DNA from 3 places in the Actinoplanes sp. NPDC019969 genome. Region 1 is predicted to be linked to each of the others. Evidence: riboswitches for the same ligand, from Rfam matches in the RefSeq annotation. Region 1 holds a riboswitch; each other region holds the start of a gene.
What was found. Region 1 has a riboswitch for cyclic di-AMP ahead of ACZ3II_RS11050 (transglycosylase family protein). Riboswitches for the same ligand answer to the same signal wherever they lie in the genome.
Positions count from the first base shown of each region.

Region 2: it holds a riboswitch for cyclic di-AMP, as region 1 does, so the genes downstream of both, ACZ3II_RS26370 (C40 family peptidase) here and ACZ3II_RS11050 (transglycosylase family protein) in region 1, are expected to answer to the same signal.
Region 3: it holds a riboswitch for cyclic di-AMP, as region 1 does, so the genes downstream of both, ACZ3II_RS35985 (coiled-coil domain-containing protein) here and ACZ3II_RS11050 (transglycosylase family protein) in region 1, are expected to answer to the same signal.

Region 1 is NZ_JBVHFK010000003.1:193,457-199,514, reverse strand. It holds gene ACZ3II_RS11060 (epoxide hydrolase family protein) at 1-684, shown strand, start outside; gene ACZ3II_RS11055 (alpha/beta fold hydrolase) at 1,011-1,886, shown strand; gene ACZ3II_RS11050 (transglycosylase family protein) at 1,888-2,445, opposite strand; cyclic di-AMP (ydaO/yuaA leader) riboswitch at 2,449-2,591, opposite strand; gene ACZ3II_RS11045 (lysostaphin resistance A-like protein) at 2,853-3,806, opposite strand; gene ACZ3II_RS11040 (GNAT family N-acetyltransferase) at 3,901-4,404, shown strand; gene ACZ3II_RS11035 (beta-galactosidase) at 4,590-6,058, opposite strand, start outside.
Region 2 is NZ_JBVHFK010000009.1:153,022-159,079, forward strand. It holds gene ACZ3II_RS26355 (tetratricopeptide repeat protein) at 1-525, opposite strand, end outside; gene ACZ3II_RS26360 (ATP-binding protein) at 522-1,745, opposite strand; gene ACZ3II_RS26365 (DivIVA domain-containing protein) at 1,953-2,729, shown strand; gene ACZ3II_RS26370 (C40 family peptidase) at 2,785-3,741, opposite strand; cyclic di-AMP (ydaO/yuaA leader) riboswitch at 3,767-3,904, opposite strand; gene ACZ3II_RS26375 (M56 family metallopeptidase) at 4,027-4,935, opposite strand; gene ACZ3II_RS26380 (BlaI/MecI/CopY family transcriptional regulator) at 4,932-5,285, opposite strand; gene ACZ3II_RS26385 (cytochrome ubiquinol oxidase subunit I) at 5,359-6,058, shown strand, end outside.
Region 3 is NZ_JBVHFK010000014.1:264,425-270,482, reverse strand. It holds gene ACZ3II_RS36000 (TetR/AcrR family transcriptional regulator) at 1-339, opposite strand, end outside; gene ACZ3II_RS35995 (ABC transporter permease) at 524-1,420, shown strand; gene ACZ3II_RS35990 (ABC transporter ATP-binding protein) at 1,413-2,183, shown strand; gene ACZ3II_RS35985 (coiled-coil domain-containing protein) at 2,207-3,235, opposite strand; cyclic di-AMP (ydaO/yuaA leader) riboswitch at 3,240-3,377, opposite strand; cyclic di-AMP (ydaO/yuaA leader) riboswitch at 3,584-3,716, shown strand; gene ACZ3II_RS35980 (coiled-coil domain-containing protein) at 3,724-4,755, shown strand; gene ACZ3II_RS35975 (glycoside hydrolase family 65 protein) at 4,808-6,058, opposite strand, start outside.

The DNA of each region.
Region 1 (6,058 bases):
GGTGTGGAACGGATCGCGGACGCCTGGGCGGAGTTGATGGCGGGGCTCGGCTATGACCGGTACGGCGCGGCGGGCAGCGACTGGGGCACCAGCGTGTCCAGTTGTCTCGCCGCGCGGCACCGGGACCACGTGGCCGGGATCCACCTGATCCCCCCGCTGGCCGGCCCGGATCCGGCGAGACCCGGCGATCTCACCGAGGCCGAGCGGACGGCGCTGCAGCGGATCCAGGAACGGGGGCGGTCCGCGTCGGCGTACTCGGAGATCCACCGGACGGCGCCGCAGACCGTGGGGTACGGGCTCGTCGACTCACCGGCGGGACTCTGCGCGTGGCTCGGGGAGAAGCTCCTGACCTGGGGTGACGGCCTGACCCGGGATCAGATCCTGGATCAGGTGACGTTGTACTGGCTGACCGGGACGGCCGCGTCGTCGGCCCGGCTGTACGCGGAGAGCATCGAACGGATCGCCGGCTGGATCACCGGGGTGGACGCCGAGCCGGTCGACGTTCCGGTCGGCGCGTCGCTCTTCCACGCCGAGGTGCCGTGGCCGTCGCGGCGCTGGGCGGCCCGGCGGTACCCCGACATCCGGCTCTGGTCCGAACACGGCAGCGGCGGGCATTTCCCCGCGCTGGAGGTCCCCGGCCTGCTGGTGAACGACCTGCGCGCGTTTTTCCGTCAGGTGCGCTGACCGCCGGCGAGGTCCCGTGGGCGCCGGCCGAGATCGCCCTGGAATCCACCGAGCCTCAGCGCACCGCCCTGGCCCGGAAGCCCTCGCCCTGGCCCGGAAGCCCTCGCCCTGGCCCGGAAGCCCTCGCCCTGGCCCGGGAGCTGGAGGACAAGGGCACCATGGCCTTGACCGTCTTTCCGCAGCGGTCGACATCGTCCGCGGCGCGGGCGGGCCGCGAGCGGTCGCCCGGGTGCACGAGGCAGTCGAGGCGGTCCGGCGCTGGTGGCCCCGCCTGGCCGGAGAAAACCGGGCGACATGACGCGGCCGAACGCTGAGAATGGCGTCCCGTGGACAAGAACGTGACCTCACCGGACCGGCTCGGCACGACCCCGCTTCCCGGCGGCAGGCGACTGGGCTGGGCCGAGTGGGGACCCACGGACGGTCTCCCGGTGCTGTTCAGCCCCGGCGCCGCCACCAGCCGGTCGCTCGGGTTCGGCGCCCATCTGCTCGCCGGGTTGGGTGACCGGGGTGTCCGGCTGGTGTCGGTGGACCGTCCCGGGCTCGGCGCGTCGGACCCGGCCCCCGGCCGGACCCTGCCCGGATTCGCCGCTGACATGGCGCGGCTGTTCGCGGCGCGGGGGCTCACCGGCGTCCGCGGCGTGGGTTTCTCGCAGGGCGCCCCGTTCCTGCTGGCCTGTGCCGCCGCCGGCATCCTGGACGCCGCGGCCGTGGTGGCCGGCACCGACGAGCTGGCCCATCCGGCGTTCGCGGGGTCGCTGATCCCGGACGTCGCCGCGATGGTCGAGGCGGTGCGGGCCGATCCGGCGGGCGCCGAGGAGCTCTTCGCCGGCTGGGGTGACGCCGACGGGTTCTGGCAGCGAATCCTGTCGATGGCCGGGGCGGCCGACCGGGCCGTCTACACCGATCCGGTGTTCGAGGTCGCGTACCGCCGGGCCCTGAGCGAGGCTTTCACGCAGGGGCCCGGCGGGTACGCCCGGGACACGGTGCTGGCGTCGGCGCGCTGGCCGTTCGATCCGGCGGACGTGCGGATCCCGGTCGACCTCTGGTACGGCGACGCCGACACCAGCCCGGTGCACTCACCGGACCTGGGCGCCACGTGCGCGTCACGTCTGCCGCACGCCCGCCGGCACGTGGTGGCGGGCGCGGGCGGCGCTCTGCTCTGGACGCACGCGGATCAGATCCTGCAGGCGCTGATCCGGTAGGTCACAGCCGGATGCGCTGGCCCGGGTAGATCCGGTTCGGGCTGGACAGGCGGTCCTTGTTGTGCGCGTACAACGTACGCCACCCGCCCTTGATCGTGAACTTCTTCGCGATCGAGGCGAGGGTGTCGCCGGAGCGGACCACGTAGGTCTTGCCGCTCGGTTTGGCAGCGGGCTTCGGCTTCGTGGCGGAGCCGGACCTGTAGACGCCCGGCTTCTTGCCGCAGACCGGCCACGGCTTGAGGCCACGCTTCTTGTAGAGCCTCTCCGCGATGGCGATCTGCTGGGCCTTGCTGGCCCGGTCGGCGGTCGGGGCGTACTTCGTTCCGCCGTTCGACTTCCACGTGCTGCGGCTGAACTGCAGGCCGCCGTAGTACCCGTTACCGGTGTTGATGTGCCAGCGCCCGCCGGACTCGCATTTCGCGACGACGTCCCAGTTGACCTGCCGGGCGGCGGCCTGGGCTCCGCCGACCGGGCCGAACAGCACGCCCGCTCCGGCGACACCGGCGGTGACCAGGGTGGTCAGGGCGAGGCGCACTCGTCTACCAACGATCCGAGACATGGATGATCCTCCACGCCTGCGAGGTGAGCTGTCGGGTTCGGGATAGGCGTCCCGGCCGTGCTGGGCACGGCTTCACCCCAAGGCGCTGTGGGAAGCGCCGCGAAGATTGGGTCCCCCGCTCCTGCCGTCGGAATCGAGTCTGTGGGCGGCGGCAGGACTCGGCGGTCCGTCCACAGTGCCCGCGTCGCGGGACGGCCCGACGGTAACCACGTCGATGGGCCGGAAGCCAAGCTTTCGGCCCGGGATAGTGACGTTCTTCTCAGTATTTGCCCGGTTTGATCTTAGTTGCGCCCGGAAATTGCGGGACTATTCCTTTTTAGACCTCATTTCCCGCATCGTGCCGACAACAGGGCTGGTCGTGGTGGCTGTCTCCGGCCGCTCGAGACAGCCACCACAACCAGCCGGGCTCATCGCGCGGCGGCCATGAGGCGCGAACCGCCCGCGACGCCGGGGGCCACGATCGGGGTGGCGGTGGCGAGCCGCCGGCGGCGGGCCAGCCACACGATCACCAGGGCGAAGCCGATCAGCACCGGCAGATCGACGAGCGCCGCCTGCCACGGCATGTCCGCCGCCGTCTCGTCGATGGCCAGCTGCCCGAAGGCGGCCGCGACCAGGCAGCTCAGCACGTTGTTCAGCACGTGCAGCGCGATCGCCGCCTCCAGGCCGCCGGTGCGCACCGTCACCCAGCCGGCGACCACCCCGAAGACCATGAGATCCGCGAAGCCGTACGGCGTACCCCAGCCGTGGAGCGCCGCGAACACCGCCGCCTGCACCAGGATCGGCGCCCACGGGTTGCGGATCCACGCGCCGAGCCCCTGCAGCAGCCAGCCCCGGCACAGGTACTCCTCGGCGGCCGCCTGCACCGGCACCACCAGCAGGATCACGACGCCGGACAGCAGGAACGGGCCCCAGCCGGCGAGCGGATCGCCCAGTCCGGCGTCCTCCCCGGTGACCGCCAGCAACGCCGTGCCGAGGGTCAGGAACAGCACGATCGTCACCGCCGCGACCGGCAGGCAGAGCATCAGCCAGCGCCACCGGATCCGCCCGGCCACCGAGGACAGCGTGCCGGCCGGACGCTCCTGGATCAGCCGCGCGGCCAGCAGGATGAACGGCAGGAACACCGCGATCGACAGGAACCCCACCGCCAGATCGGGCAGCGGGCCGAAACCGGCCAGGCCGTCCGGCCCGTCCGGGCGGCCGGTGAGTTCGGCTGCCCCGGTGTAGGCGAACCAGCCGGCGAACATCACCACGAACCCGCAGATCACGATGAAGAGCGACCCCAGGACGGTACGCCACCAGCGGTGGGCGGGGGTGCGGGCGAGGCGGTGGTACGGGCTGCCGGACGGCGCTGGCATCAACATGGGGAGAAGTCTGTCGTCCCGGCGGCCCCGGCGGATCTGGCTGCGGCGGGATCCCCATCCCTAACCTGCGATATAGACCGGCACAATGAGGATCATGGAACCGCCCGAAATGATCAATGCCGGTGAACTGGTGCTCAAACGGTGGGAACCGGAATGGGCCGCCGAGCTGACCGCCGCCGTCCGCGAGTCGCTGCCCGAGCTCAAGCCGTGGCTGCCGTGGGCGACCGACACCTACGACCTGACCCAGGCCGGCGAGTACATCGGCCGGTCGGTGACCGAGTGGGCCGAGGCCACCCAGTTCAACTACGCGATCTTCACGACCGTCGGGGAGCTGATCGGCTCGATCGGGCTGATGACCCGGATGGGGCCGGACGTGCTGGAGATCGGCTACTGGATCCGGACGCCGTTCACCGGCCGCGGTCACATGACGGCGGCGGTGAACGTGCTGACCCGGGTCGCGCTGACGCTGCCCGGCATCGAGCGGGTCGCGATCCGGCACGACGCGGCGAACGCGGGGTCCGCCCGGGTCGCCGAGAAGGCCGGTTTCGCCGAGACCGCCCGCGACGGCGCCGACGTGATCCGCGAGTACCACCCCTGACCGCGTGTTGAGTTCGGACGCGTATGCCGCCCGAACTCAACACACCAGAAAGCGCGTGTTGAGTTCAGGCGCGCAGGACGGCCGAACCCAACACACCAGAAAGCGTGTCGAGTACGGGCGCGCAGGACGGCCGAACCCAACACACCAGAAAGCGTGTTGGGTTCGGGCGCGCAGGACGGCCGAACTCAACACACGACGACGCCGCGGCCGGGGATCTTGGGCGGGGCGCCGGGGATCGTGGACAGGCCGACCGGGTGCGGCGTGCGGTTGATCAGGAAGCGGACGTCGCCGCGGATCGCCAGCTCCACCGTGCCGCGCAGCTCCGGCGGCAGTTCGCTGGCCACTCCGGCGGGCGTGAGCAGATCGTCCAGGACGGTGGCGAGACCCTGCGGGCCCAGGCGGGTGGAGACGTACGCCGCCGAGCCCGCCCCCACCTCGCGGCGGGTCACGGCCGGCCCGCCGCCCCCGGCGTACCCCGCAAGGATCTTGACCGCCGGGTCGGTGACCTCCAGCCGTTCCGACCAGAGGGTGCCGGTGGCGCCGTTGGTGAGTTCCACGGTCTCGCCGTCGAGCAGCGGCGCGAACTCCTCGGCCCGGATGCCGAGCAGGTCACGCAGCGCGCCCGGGTAGCCGCCGAGCCAGGCGTGGTCGTTCTCGTCGACGATCCCGGAGAAGTAGGTGGTGACCAGGTGGCCGCCGCCCGCCACGTACGCCTCCAGACGCTGCCGCAGCGGATCCGGGACCATGTGCAGGATCGGCGCGACGACCAGGCGGTAGCCGGAAAGGTCGGCGCCGACCGGCACCACGTCGGAGCGGATGCCGGCGTCGAGCAGGGCGGTGTACCAGTCCAGGGCCTCCTGCCGGTAACGCAGCCGGCCGGTCGGGTGCGAGTCCTGCTCGGCGGCCCACCACGATTCGTAGTCGACGACCACGGCGACCTGCGACGGCGTACGCCGCAGACCGGCGATGTGCGACAGCGACCGCAGCCGCGCGCCGAGGTCGGTGACCGCCCGGAAGATCGCGCTGGAGGTCCCGGCATGCGGCAGCATCGCCGAATGGTATTTCTCGGCCCCCGACCGGGACTGCCGCCACTGGAAGAAGCAGACGCCGTCCGCGCCGTGGGCGACGTGGGTGAGCGAGTCGCGGGCCAGTTCGCCGGGGAGTTTCGCCGCGTTGACGGGCTGCCAGTTGACGGCGCTGGTGGAGTGTTCCATCAGGAACCAGGGCCGGCCGCCGGACAGGTTTCCGCACAGGTTGGCCGAGAACGACAGCTCGTCACGGCTCTGCGGACCGGGCCGGGTGTAGTGGTCGTTGGCGAGGAAGTCGACCTCGGCCGCCCAGTCCGGGTAGTTCATGTCGTTGATGTCCCCGGCGACCATGAAATTCGTGGTCACCGGCACGTCCGGGGTGATCTCCCGCAGGATCCGCCGCTCGGCCAGGAAGTGGTCCTTGAGCGCGTCCGAGGAGAACCGCCGGAAGTCCAGCTGCTGGGTCGGGTTGACCGGTCCGTTCGCGTAGCGGGGCGGCAGAATCTGATCACCGTCGGTGTACCGCTGCGACCAGAAGTCGGTGCCCCAGGCGGCGTTCAGATCGTCCAGGGTGGCGTACTTCTCCCGCAGCCACAGCCGGAAGGCACGCGCCGCGTCGTCGGAGT
Region 2 (6,058 bases), on a different contig from region 1:
CATCCAGCGGCCCTCGGCGTCCTCCGGATCCTCAGCCAGGGCCCGGGCGGTCGCGGCGCGGGCGGCGTCCCGGCGGCCGGCGCCGCGCTCCACCTCGGCCAGGGTCATCAGGTCGGGCACCGAGTGCGGGGCGATGGCGATCGCGCGGGTCGCCGCCTCCCGGGCGCCGGTGAAGTCCCGGCTCAGGGCGAGGCAGCGGGCCAGGCAACGATGCGGCTCGGGACGGTCCGGGGCGAGCCGGACAGCCCGCCGCGCCGCGTCGGTGGCCTCCGCGCGGCGGTCGAGGAGAAGCAGGCACTCGGCGCGTTCGATGTGCACCGGTGACCGGCCGGGGGCGGCGGCCACGGCGGCGTCGGCGTACTCCAGGGCGGTCTGATGATCGCCCCGCAGCCGCCGCAGGCCGGCCAGCAGGCCCAGCAGCTCCGCGTCGGACGGCGCCTCGGCGAGGCCGTCCCGGACCGCCCGCTCGGCCTGGTCGAGGCGGCCGACGCCGGCGAGCGCCCGCGCCCGTGCCGCGGCACTCAACGGATCTTGCGCTTCTTGAGGTACGCGGCCAGGTCGTCGTACTCGCCGCTCTCGTTGGCGAACATCGCCACGTTCCGGGCCGTGCCGAACCACGCGTCGGTCGACGGCCGCACCTCCCGCGCCGCCGCCAGCATGTCCGCCTGGTTGATCATGCGGACCTCGCCGCCGGCGATGGAGTCGCGCATCGCGAACTCGGCGGCGGTCTCGCACAGGTGCGCCAGGTCCGCGCCGGAGTAGTGCTCGGTCGCCGCGGCCACCGCGCCCAGGTCGATCCCGGCGATCGGCCGGTCCCGCAGGTGGTACTCCAGGATGGCGACCCGGGCCGGCCGGTCCGGCGGCAGCACCAGCACGGTCCGGTCCAGACGGCCCGGCCGGCGCAGCGCCGCGTCGACGTCCCACGGCGCGTTGGTGGCCGCCAGCACGAACACCCCGTCGTTGCCGCCGTCCACCCCGTCCAGTTCGGTGAGGAGCTGGTTCACCACCGTACGCATCGACGACTGCAACTGGCTGCGCTTGTGGCCGAGCGCGTCGATCTCGTCCAGGAACAGCACGCACGGGGCGTGGCCGCGGGCGGACTCGAACAGGTCGTGCAGGTTGCGTTCCGAGCTGCCGATCCACATGTTGAGGACGTCGGTGATGCTCAGCGAGACGAAGGCGGCGCCCATCTCCCCGGCGACCGCCCGCGCCAGGAACGTCTTGCCGCAGCCGGGCGGCCCGTACAGCAGCAGCCCGCCGCGCAGGCTCTTGCCGAACAGGGTCCGCAGCTGGGGGTTGCGCAGCGGGCCGAGGAACGACACCTCGAGCCGCTGCTTCACGTCGGCCATGCCGCCGACGTCGTCGAGGGTGATCGCCGACCGTTCGACGTCGAACGCCCGGTCGGCTTGCCCGCGCACCGGATCCGGCGCCCCGTCGGCCCCCGCGAACCGGGGCGGCACCGAGTCGCCGAACTGCTCCTCCATCGCGGCCCAGTCGATCTCCCGCGCCGGCGGGCGTTCCGTGGTGGGCGCGGGCTCCGGAGCGGGCCCGCCGAGCGCCCGGGTCATCAACTGCTGCGCCGCCGTGTTGCCCGGCTCCCGCGCGAGGATCGCCGCGGCGTGCCCGATCGCCTCCGGGCCGCGGCCCGCGGCCACCAGCATCTCGGCCAGGTGCAGCCGCAGCGTCAGGTCGTCGGGCCGGGCCTCGACGGCCGCCAGCAGGCTGTTGATCAAGGCATCGCTCATGACAAGCGATTATGCCCGGCGCGGCCCAGCCCGCCCGCCACCCGGACGGGGTGCTCCACCGGGAACGCGAATGTGATCTGAAACTCCCCCACTCGGCCTTGTTCGCGCTGTTCCGGGGCCTGGCCAGCGGGTGACGCCGGTCCACTTTCGGCGACGGGGTGGCCACGCACGGATACGATTCGCCGAGCCGCTCCTTGTGGTTGAACGGTGACACTGCCGGGCAAGGGGCTGTCGACAAGCGACGCCGGGTCGCAGGACCGGTCCCGGCGGGAATTCGAGGTTCTGATGGCGATCACTCCGGCGGACATCCACAACGTGGACTTCCGGAAGCCGCCGATAGGCAAGCGCGGTTACGACGAGGAGGAGGTCGACGCCTTCCTGGACGAGGCCGGGCAGGAGCTGGTCCGGCTGATCGAAGAGAACGGCGCGCTCAGCGAGCGGTTACGGCATACCGGCGGCGATCCCGGGGTGGCCGTCACGACGGTGCTGAACTCCGAGGTCGCCGAGCTGACCGCCCGGCTGCGGCAGATGCGCGAGGGCCTGGCCCGGGCCGAGCACGAGGCCCGGGAGATGCAGATGCGGCTGCAGCGCGCTCACGAGGAGGCGCGGTCGGCGCCGGCCGGCCCGCCGGCCGGTGACGGTGACGTCCGGGTGCTGATGATGGCGCAGCGGACGGCGGACGAGCACGTCCGGGACGCCCAGCGCGAGTCGGCGGATCTGCTGGCCGGCGCGCGGGCCGAGGCCGACCAGGTCACCGGGGACGCGGAGCGGTCCGCGGGCGCCATCGAGGCGGACGCGCAGCGCAGCCACACCGAGGCGATGGACGATCTGGCCCGGAGCCGGGCGGCCGTGATCGAGGAGATCGCCCGCCTGGACCAGCTGGCCGTCGGCTACCGCTCGGCGCTCGGCGACCACGTCCACCGGCAGCTGCAGGACCTGGACGGGGTGCCCGGCCTGCCGGCGCTGGCCGACGGCCGCGCCTGACACGAAAGAGACCGCCGTCGGACTGCGACGGCGGTCTCCGCGGGATGATCGGCGATCAGCCCGGCCGGCGGTAACCGGCGATGGGCCCCCGGTCGATGGTCGCCATCCGCACATGGTCACCCGTGTGCGGAGCGTGCACCACCATGCCGCCTCCGATGTAGATGGAGACGTGGTGCACGTCGGAGAAGTAGAAGACCAGGTCGCCCGGCTTCAGCTCCGCGCGGCTCACCGGCGTGGTGGAGCCCCACTGATCCTTCGTGTAGTGCTCGAGGTGCACCCCGACCGATTTCCACGCCTCCTGCGTCAGACCCGAGCAGTCGTAGCTGTTCGGGCCGTTGGAGCCGAAGACGTACGGCTTGCCGATCAGGTCACACGCCTTCTGGGCGGCACGGCCGCCCTTGTCGTTCGTGTAGGTGACCGGGCAGGGGCCGGTGCGCAGCGGGCCGTCGTCGGCGTTCGCCTTGCCGTACGCGGCGATCCGGAGCTGCTGGAGCTTCGTGATCTCCTTCTCGATCGCGGTCTTCTTCTGCTTGAGGTCGGTGTCCCGGACGGTGATCTCCGACGTCATCCTGTCGACCGCGGCCTTGTCGGCGGCGTACTTGTCCCGCAGTTTGGTGACCTCGACGATCGACGCCTTGCGGTTCTGGGCGAGCTGGTCGAGAAGGGTGAGCTTCTCGGCGAACCCGTCCGGGTCACCGCTGAGCAGCGCGTTGGCCACGCTGGGCGGCCCCGCGATGTAGGCGTCGACGGCCAGCCCACGCACCTCGACCATCGCGGCGTCCACCTGCTTCTGCAGCGGGGCCAGGGTCTTGGCGAGCGACTTCTGCTGCGTCCGCAGCTTGGTCAGCTTGTTGTGGGTGTTGTTGTAGTCCTCGATGACGGGCTCGAGCTTGTTCCACTCTCCGTCGATCTGCGCCTCGACGTCAGACGGCGAGGGAGTGGCGTAGGCGACGGACGGACCCGCGAGAACGATGCCTACCGTGGCCATGACGGACAGCAGCAGGGTGCGCATCCGTTTCACGTAAGCGCGTTGTCCTTTCTTCCCACTCGGCCGCCGACCGGGTTAGCTGACGGGTTCGGGCGGGAAGTCTGCCCGGCCGCCCTCCGCAGGAAGGCGGCTTCACCCCAGTTGCTCGGTTCCCCGGTTCGCATCCGCGATTAGGCGGTGGTTCGCCAGATCAGCCGGTTGACCGATGGGGGGCTGCCGAACCGGGGACCACCGTACTCGGATCAAGGCGGCAAATGAAGGTCGCACACGCCGCCGCACGTTACGCACTGTCAGCAACACGGAGCGTGATCAAAAAGGCCAGGTGTTCACGGCCCTGCCCAGCCACGGCACCACCAAGATCACGGTGGGTAGCACCAGCAGGCCGGTCGCGGCGGCCGCGCCGGCCACGGTGAGGGCGGCGGAGGCGCGGTCCGGATCGGACAGGCGGGCCAGCCGGCGGCGCCGGGACTCCCCCTCCGGGTCGGCGGTCACCTCCTCCGCCAGGGGGACGGCGTCGGCCAGCGTCGCCAGGGCGGCACGCAGCGGACCCGGGCCGGTCCGGCGCCGTGCGGCGTCGTCCGCCACCATCTCCAGCAGCAGATGTACGGCGTCGAGGGGCACCTTCGAGCGCAGCGGCCGCGGCACCGCCTGATAGAACGCCGTGAACGACTCCATCACCAGCTCGTGCCGGTGCCGCAGGTGGGCGCGCTCGTGGGCGAGGACGGCGTCGACCTGGTCACGGTCGAGCACGCGCAGCACCCCGTCACTGAGCACCACCCGGGGCTGACGGCCGGGCACGCAGTAGGCGAGCGGCAGGGGGCCGTCGAGGACCCGTACCTCCTCGCCGCCGAGATCCTCGTGGCGCTCGACCCGGTCGAGCAGGTCCACGAGCATCCGGTGCCGGGCGCGGCGGGCGCGGGCCCGGGAGCTGACCCGGACCAGCGAGACGATCAGCCGGATCACGATGGTCGCGGCGACGGCCAGGGAGAACAGCAGCGCGGCGACGGTCTCCGGGTGGTGGGCGCCGGCGGCCCGGGCCATCTCCTCCGGAGCGGCGAGGACCACACCGAGGGCGCAGAGTACGGCGGTGAGCGTCAGTGACTGCCAGAGCAGGACGCCGGCGACCGGGGCGCGGTCGGTCCAGCGGGCACGCGCCAGGACGGTCGGCACGACCAGTGACAGGGTCAGGCCGAGGGCGCCGAGCAGGAGGGCGGTCACCGCTCGATGTTACGGGCCTTCTCGATCAGCGCCGTCAGAGCTTCGGGCGGCAACTGGCCGACGAAGTAGGCGAGGGCGGCGTCCCGGTCGGGGGTGGCGCTGAGTGCGTCGAGCATCACACCGGCGGTCATCTCCTCGCGGGTCTGCGCGGGGGCGTACCGGTAGGCGCGGTCGGCGCGCTGCTGGACGACGAGGCCCTTCTTGGCGAGCCGGTCCAGGACGGTCATCACCGTCGTGTACGCCAGGTCGCGGTCACGACTGAGCAGCTCGTGCACCTGCCGGACGGTGAGCGCCTCGCGCGCGTCCCACAGTTTCGTCATGACCTCGCGCTCGAGATCGTTCCTCGCCATGTGAGCCACTCTACTTCAAGACGTCGTACTACGCGTCGTAGTATCTACTACGAATCGTCGTAGAGGGGTTGCCATGGACGTGCTCGACCTGACGCGATTGCAGTTCGCGGTCGTGACGATCTACCACTACCTGTTCGTGCCGGTGTCGATCTGCCTGTCCGCCACCGCGGCCGGGCTCCAGCTCGCCTGGATGCGCACCGGCAAGGACAAGTACCTGCACCTGACCAAGTTCACCGGCAAGCTGCTGATCGTCACGTTCGCCGTCGGCGTGGTCACCGGGCTCGTGCAGGAGTTCCAGTTCGGGCTGGGGTGGAGCGCGTTCGCCCGGTTCTACGGCGACGTCTTCGGGCCGACCCTCGCGATCGAGGGCATGCTGGCGTTCTTCCTCGAGGCCACGTTCCTCGCGCTGTGGTACTTCGGGTGGGACCGGCTCCCCCGCCGCGTCCACGCCGCCACCATCGTGGTCGTCGCCGTCGGGACGCTGCTGTCGGCGTACGTCATCCTGGCCGCCAACTCCTTCATGCAGAACCCGGTGGCGTACGCGTTCGACGAGACCACCGGCCGCGCCCACCTCACCAGCTTCACCGACCTGATGACCAACGAGGTGGTGCTCGCCGCGTTCCCGCACACCATGGGCGGCGCCGCGATGGCCGGCGGTGGCCTGCTGATGGCGATCGGGATCTGGCGCGCCGTCGCCGACCGCGCGTTCCTGACCCTGTCGAAGGTGGGCGCGTGGACCATGCTCATCGGCGGTGCCGTGACCGCGATCAGCG
Region 3 (6,058 bases), on a different contig from region 1:
CATCAGGTCCGGGATGATCTGCGAGGCCATCCGGTGCTGCAGAGCCGTCTTCACGATCAGCAGGAGCAGCGCGAGGTCGCCGGCGAAGCTCCCGGTGTCGGGAAGCGGCACTTTCCGCTCCGCGACATCCGAGATTATCTCCATTACCATCTCGAGTTTGTTGCTCCATCGACGGTAGATGGCGGTCTTGCCGACCCCGGCTCGACGCGCCACCGCCTCGATGGACAGCCTGCCGTAACCCACCTCCGCCAGTTCGCTCATGACCGCGTTGCGGATCGCCACGGTGATGTCGCCTCGGAGCACCGCCGCTCCGGCTGGTGCCCGCTTGATAGTCGCCACAGAGTCACTATAGCGCTACGACGTAACGGTTGCGTTCCGCCGTTTGGTCGGCTACCGTCACAGCGACGTCGATACGAACCCGTTCCATCGGCGTCGGCGAGGGCCTGTCATGCTTTTTGCTGTGACCTCGCATCAGGCATCGGAACCCGCCCCCGGCGGGCCGACGAGATCGGAGCACCATCCCATGCCAGAGACGGCGGTCGCCTCGGCCGACGCCGGCCTCTCCCTCAAGGAGCTGGCCCGGCGCCATGGTCTGAGCTCTTCCGGACGGCTGCCCAGCCTTCCGGAGTACACCCGGCAGTTGTGGGAGTACCGGCACTTCGTCCGGGCGCACGCCGGAGCGAAGATAACCTCCTCGCTCGGCAGCACCAAGCTCGGCGCGGTGTGGCAGGTGCTCACACCGGTGATCAACGCCGCGGTGTACTACGTGATCTTCGGGTTGGTGCTGAACACGCACAACTCGATGGACAACTTCATCTCGTACCTGTGCATCGGGGTCTTCGTCTTCCAGTTCACCCAGTCGTCGGTGCAGATCGGGATGAACTCGATCACCGGCAACATCGGCATGATCCGCGCGCTGCACTTCCCACGGGCCACCCTGCCGGTCTCGGCCGCGCTGGTGGAGATCCGCAACTTCGTGGTCGCGGTGGTCGTCCTGCTCGGCATCGTGCTGATCGACGGTGAGCCGCTCACCTTCCAGTGGCTGCTCGTGGTGCCGATCCTGCTGCTCCAGTCGATCTTCAACACCGGGCTCATCATGTTCATGTCCCGGTACATCACCAAGATGAGCGACGTACGGCAGCTGGTCCCGTTCATCATGCGGTTCTGGCTGTACGGGTCCGCCGTGCTCTACCCGGTGACCCAGTTCGAGAGCGTGCTGAGCGGCTGGCAGCTCCAGGTCGTCGAGGCGAACCCGATGCTGGTCTTCATCGAGCTGACCCGCCACGCGCTGCTCGAGGGCACGACGCTGGCCAACCCGCCGCTCGTGCTGTGGATCCAGGCGACCGTCTGGAGCCTGGCGGTCGGCATCCTCGGTTTCGTCTACTTCTGGCGCGGAGAGAAGGGCTACGGCCGTGGCTGACAACGAGCGCGTCCCCACCGTCATCGCCGATGACGCCCACATCATCTACCGCGTCCTGCAGGGCCCCGGCGCCGGCAACAGCCCGCTGGCCAGCTTCAAGCGCATCGCCACCCGGACCAAGAACACCAACGTCCGCGAGGTGCACGCGGTCAAGGGCGTCAGCTTCGTCGCCTACCGCGGCGAGGCGATCGGCCTGATCGGCACCAACGGCTCCGGCAAGTCCACCCTGCTGCGCGCGGTCGCCGGCCTGCTGCCGGTCTCCCGGGGCGGGATCTACGCCGCCGGCCAGCCGTCCCTGCTGGGTGTGAACGCGGCCCTGATGAACGAGCTGCCCGGCGACCAGAACGTCGAGCTGGGCTGCCTCGCGATGGGCATGTCGCCGGCCGAGGTGCAGGCGAAGAAGGACGAGATCATCGAGTTCTCCGGCATCAACGAGAAGGGTGACTTCTCGTCCCTGCCGATGCGGACCTACTCGTCGGGCATGTCGGCCCGGCTGCGGTTCTCCATCGCCGCCGCGAAGCAGCACGACGTGCTGCTGATCGACGAGGCGCTGGCCACCGGTGACGCCAGCTTCCGCAAGCGCAGCGAGGCGCGGGTCCGCGAGCTGCGCGCCCAGGCCGGCACGGTCTTCCTGGTCAGCCACAGCGAGCAGTCGATCCGGGACACCTGCGAGCGGTGCATCTGGCTGGAGGCCGGCCTGATCCGCGCCGACGGCCCCACCGCCGATGTGATGAAGGAGTACGAGGCCTTCTCCCGCAGGTAGGCCCCGTACTCCTCCGGGTGTTTCTAGTTGACCGACAGGTGCACGTGGTTGGTGTGGTCGCTGGACGGGTCTCCGCCCGCCCCGCTGTACGACTTCCAGCCACTGCTCGGTAGCCAGATCCGCCGGTACCAGATCACGTAGAGCACGTCGAGGGTCTCGGCGTTGTTGATGAAGTAGTTCGCCAGGTTGTCGCCGTAGGTCTTGTCCGACCCGGTGGCGTCACCACCGAAGGTGCCCTTCTCCGAGGAGAAGTCACACGCCCGCCCCTTGGGATGCTCGCCACTGTTCTGCGTCCGCCAGCACTTCGTGTAGCGGGTGAAGCCGTCCGCACGAGCCTCGTTGTAGGCGTGCAGCAGGGTCGGCGTGACACAGCCGCCGGTGCCGGTCGGGTCCGTCTTGTTGCAACCGGATCCGCTCGGCCCGGGGGCCGCGTCGGGGCTGTCGCCGCCGTCCGACGACGAGCGGGCCTCGGCGCCCTGGTTGGCCGCCTTGAGAGCGGCCTCCGCGGCGGTCTTCTGCTTCGCCATCACGGTGACCTGCTTCTGCTGGTCCCGGACGGTGATGTCGATGGCGCTCTTGGCCTTCTGGCGGGCTTCCAGGGTGCTCTTGAGGTCCTGGATCGCCTTGTTCTGGTCGGCCGCGATGGTGGCCAGGGTCTCGGCCCGGTCCATGAAGCCCTCGGGCGAGTCCGCGCTGAGCAACGCCGCCATCGGGCCGGCCCGGCCGGCGGTGTACGCCTGGCTCGCGATCATGTCGAGGGTCTTCTGCTGCGGCCCGACCGCGGCGTCCAGGCGCTTGACCTCCGCGGCCAGCTTGACCTGCTGGGCCTTCGAGGCCTTCAGCTTCTTCTGCGCCTCCACGAACCCGCTGGAGGCCTTCTCGAGTTGTTTGATCAGGGCGGCCGAGCCGCCCTCGCCGTCGTCCCCGGTGCCTCCGGGTGCGGCGAGCAGCCGGGGGGCCGCGGTGGCCGGCGTCGCGGTGACGGCCAATCCGCACGCGGTGATCAGCAGCGCCAGCAGCGCCGCTAATCGCCGCGCAGTGAACTGCAGCACAGGCGTTTCCTTCCGTCGGCCGCCGGCCGGGTTAGCTGACGGGTTCGGGACGAAGGAAAATCCCTACCGCTCGGCGCGGATTCACCCCGGTGGGAATTGGATCCCCGGCTCGCCGATGGTGACGATTAGGCGGCGGTTCCCATGCGGAACCGCAACGACCATACCGAAGCGATCGACGGATCGACAGTTCTTGTACTTCCCGCGATTGCCTCACCACATGTAGTGACAGCAATTACAGAAAGTGGTTGCAAGGTAACACTTTTGACGGTTCTCCGGGCCTGATACGCAGCGATATCTCGGGTAAACTGGCCGCCGGTCCTGCCAGGACGGCACCGCCCCCGAGTTGCCGGCAGGCCGCCGCCCAATCGCTGTGAAAGGCGAGCCGGGGAACCAGGTAACTGGGGTGTATCCGCAGTTTGCGGTAGGGATCGCTTCCGTCCCGAACCCGTCAGCTAACTCGGTCGGCGGTGCGACGGAAGGAACTGTTGATGACAGCAAGTCCCCGCCGGTGGCTGATACTCGCCCTGGCGCCGCTGGTGGCTGCCGCAATGTTCATGGCACCGGCCACCCCCGCGTCTGCCGAGCCCGGTGGCACCTCGGCGACACCCGCCGAGGACGCGGAAGACAAACTGATGTCGTCGGTGATGGAGTCCACCAACCGGCGCTACGTCGCCGCGAAGGCGGCGGTCACGGCATCGGTGAAGGCACAGAAGCAACTGAACGCGGAGATCAAGGCCGCCGAGGCCCGCCGGAGCGCGCTGATCCCCGAGGTCAACTCCATCGCCCGCCAGCAGTACATGACCGGCGATGTCAGCACGCTCAGCTACCTGCTCAGCAGCGACTCCTCGGGCGACTTCCTGAACAAGGCGGTCTCGCTCGAAGAGATCAACGGCGTGCACGACAGGAAGCTGAACGAGCTCAACACGGTGGTCCGCGAGGTCACCGAGAAGAAGACGGCGCTCGACGCCGAGGTCAAGAACGAGCAGACCCAGCTCGCGGTGCTGCAGAAGCAGAAGGACTCGGCCGCCGAGCAGATCGAGCTCCTCGGTGGCAACACCGGTATCAACGACACGATCAGCAAGGGCTTCGTCGACGCGACGTCGAAGATCGCGGCCCCGGCGCCGCGGAACTCCAGCGGTGGCTTCTCCCCGGAGGGCTGCACCGAGGAGGACCCGCTCAACGGCGGATGTGTCACCAAGCGGACGCTGCACATGTACAAGCAGGTCAAGAAGGCCGGCTTCAACATGTTCGTGAACTGCTACCGATCCGGTGGGCCCTACGAGCACCCCAAGGGCCGCGCCTGCGACTGGTCACTGCAGAAGAGCGGGTTCGCGGTCGCGAACAACGACGCGATGATGAAGTACGGCAACGACCTGACGGCCTTCCTGGTACGGAACGCCGACCGGCTCGGCATCTACTACGTCATCTGGTACAAGCAGATCTGGTTCCCGGCGACGGGCTGGCACAAGTACCACGGGGTCAGTGACCATACGGACCACGTACACATCTCGATGCTCTGAGAAAAGGGCCCGCCTCCTGGGAGGCGGGCCCTTTCTCGTTGCGGTCGATCGCTCAGTGAACCGCTCTCCGGACCGGCGCGCGGCCGTGCGGCTGAGCCGGCGCCGGACCGGCCGGAACGCCCGCCGGGATCGGCATGGTCACCGGCCGCACCTGGGTCACCTCGAGCTCCTTGCCGTGGTGCAGCAGGGTGAGCCGGGCCTGACCGCCGCCGTTGCGCAGTGAGTACGTCACCTCGTCGGAGGTCACGTTGACCCGCAGCCGCAGTCCCCGCCAGAGCAGCGAGAACTCCAGGTTGTTGATCCGGCTGGGCAGCCGCGGGGCGAAGCTCAGCTGCCCGTTGTAGTCACGCATGCCGCCGAGGCCGGCGACCAGCGAGATCCAGGTGCCGGCCAGCGAGGCCACGTGCACGCCGTCGCGGGAGTTCTGGTGCAGGTCGTGCAGGTCCATCAGGGCGGCTTCGCCCAGGTAGTCGTGGGCCAGCTCGAGATGCCCGGTCTCGGCCGCCAGAACGGCCTGGATGCAGGCGGAGAGCGAGGAGTCCCGTACGGTTCGGGCGTCGTAGTAGGCGAAGTTGCGCGCCTTCTCCTCCGGCGTGAACGCGTCGCCCCGGATGTACATCGCCATGACCAGGTCGGCCTGCTTGATCACCTGTTTGCGGTACAGGTCGAAGTACGGGAAGTTCAGCAGCAGCGGGTACCCCTCCGGCGGGGTGTTCTCGAAGTCCCACTCCTGCAGCCGGGTGAACCCCTCGCACTGCTGATGGACACCCAATTCCTTGTCGTACGGGATGTGCACGGCAGCCGCCGCGTCCCGCCACGACGCCGTCTCCTCGTCGTCGACGCCGAACTTGCGGCCCAGGTCCGGATGCCGCTTGCAGGCGTCCACCGCGGCCATCAGGTTCTGCTGCGCCATCAGGTTGGTGTAGACGTTGTCGTTCACCACCGCGGTGTACTCGTCGGGTCCGGTGACGCCGTCGATGTGGAACCGCCCGTGCCGGTCGTGGTGGCCCAGCGACCGCCACAGCCGGGCCGTCTCGACCAGCAGCTCCAGCCCGACCTCCCGCTCGAAGTCGTAGTCGCCGGTGGCCTGCACGTACCGGCGGACCGCATCGGCGATGTCGGCGGCGATGTGGAAGCCCGCCGTGCCGGCCGGCCAGTACCCCGAGCACTCCTGACCGCGGATGGTCCGCCACGGGAACGCGGCGCCCTGCAGGCCGAGCGTCTGCGCCCGCTCCCGGGCCAGGTCCAGCGTCGAGTGCCGCCAGCGCAGCACGTCGGCCGCCGCGGAGGGCTGGGTGTAGGT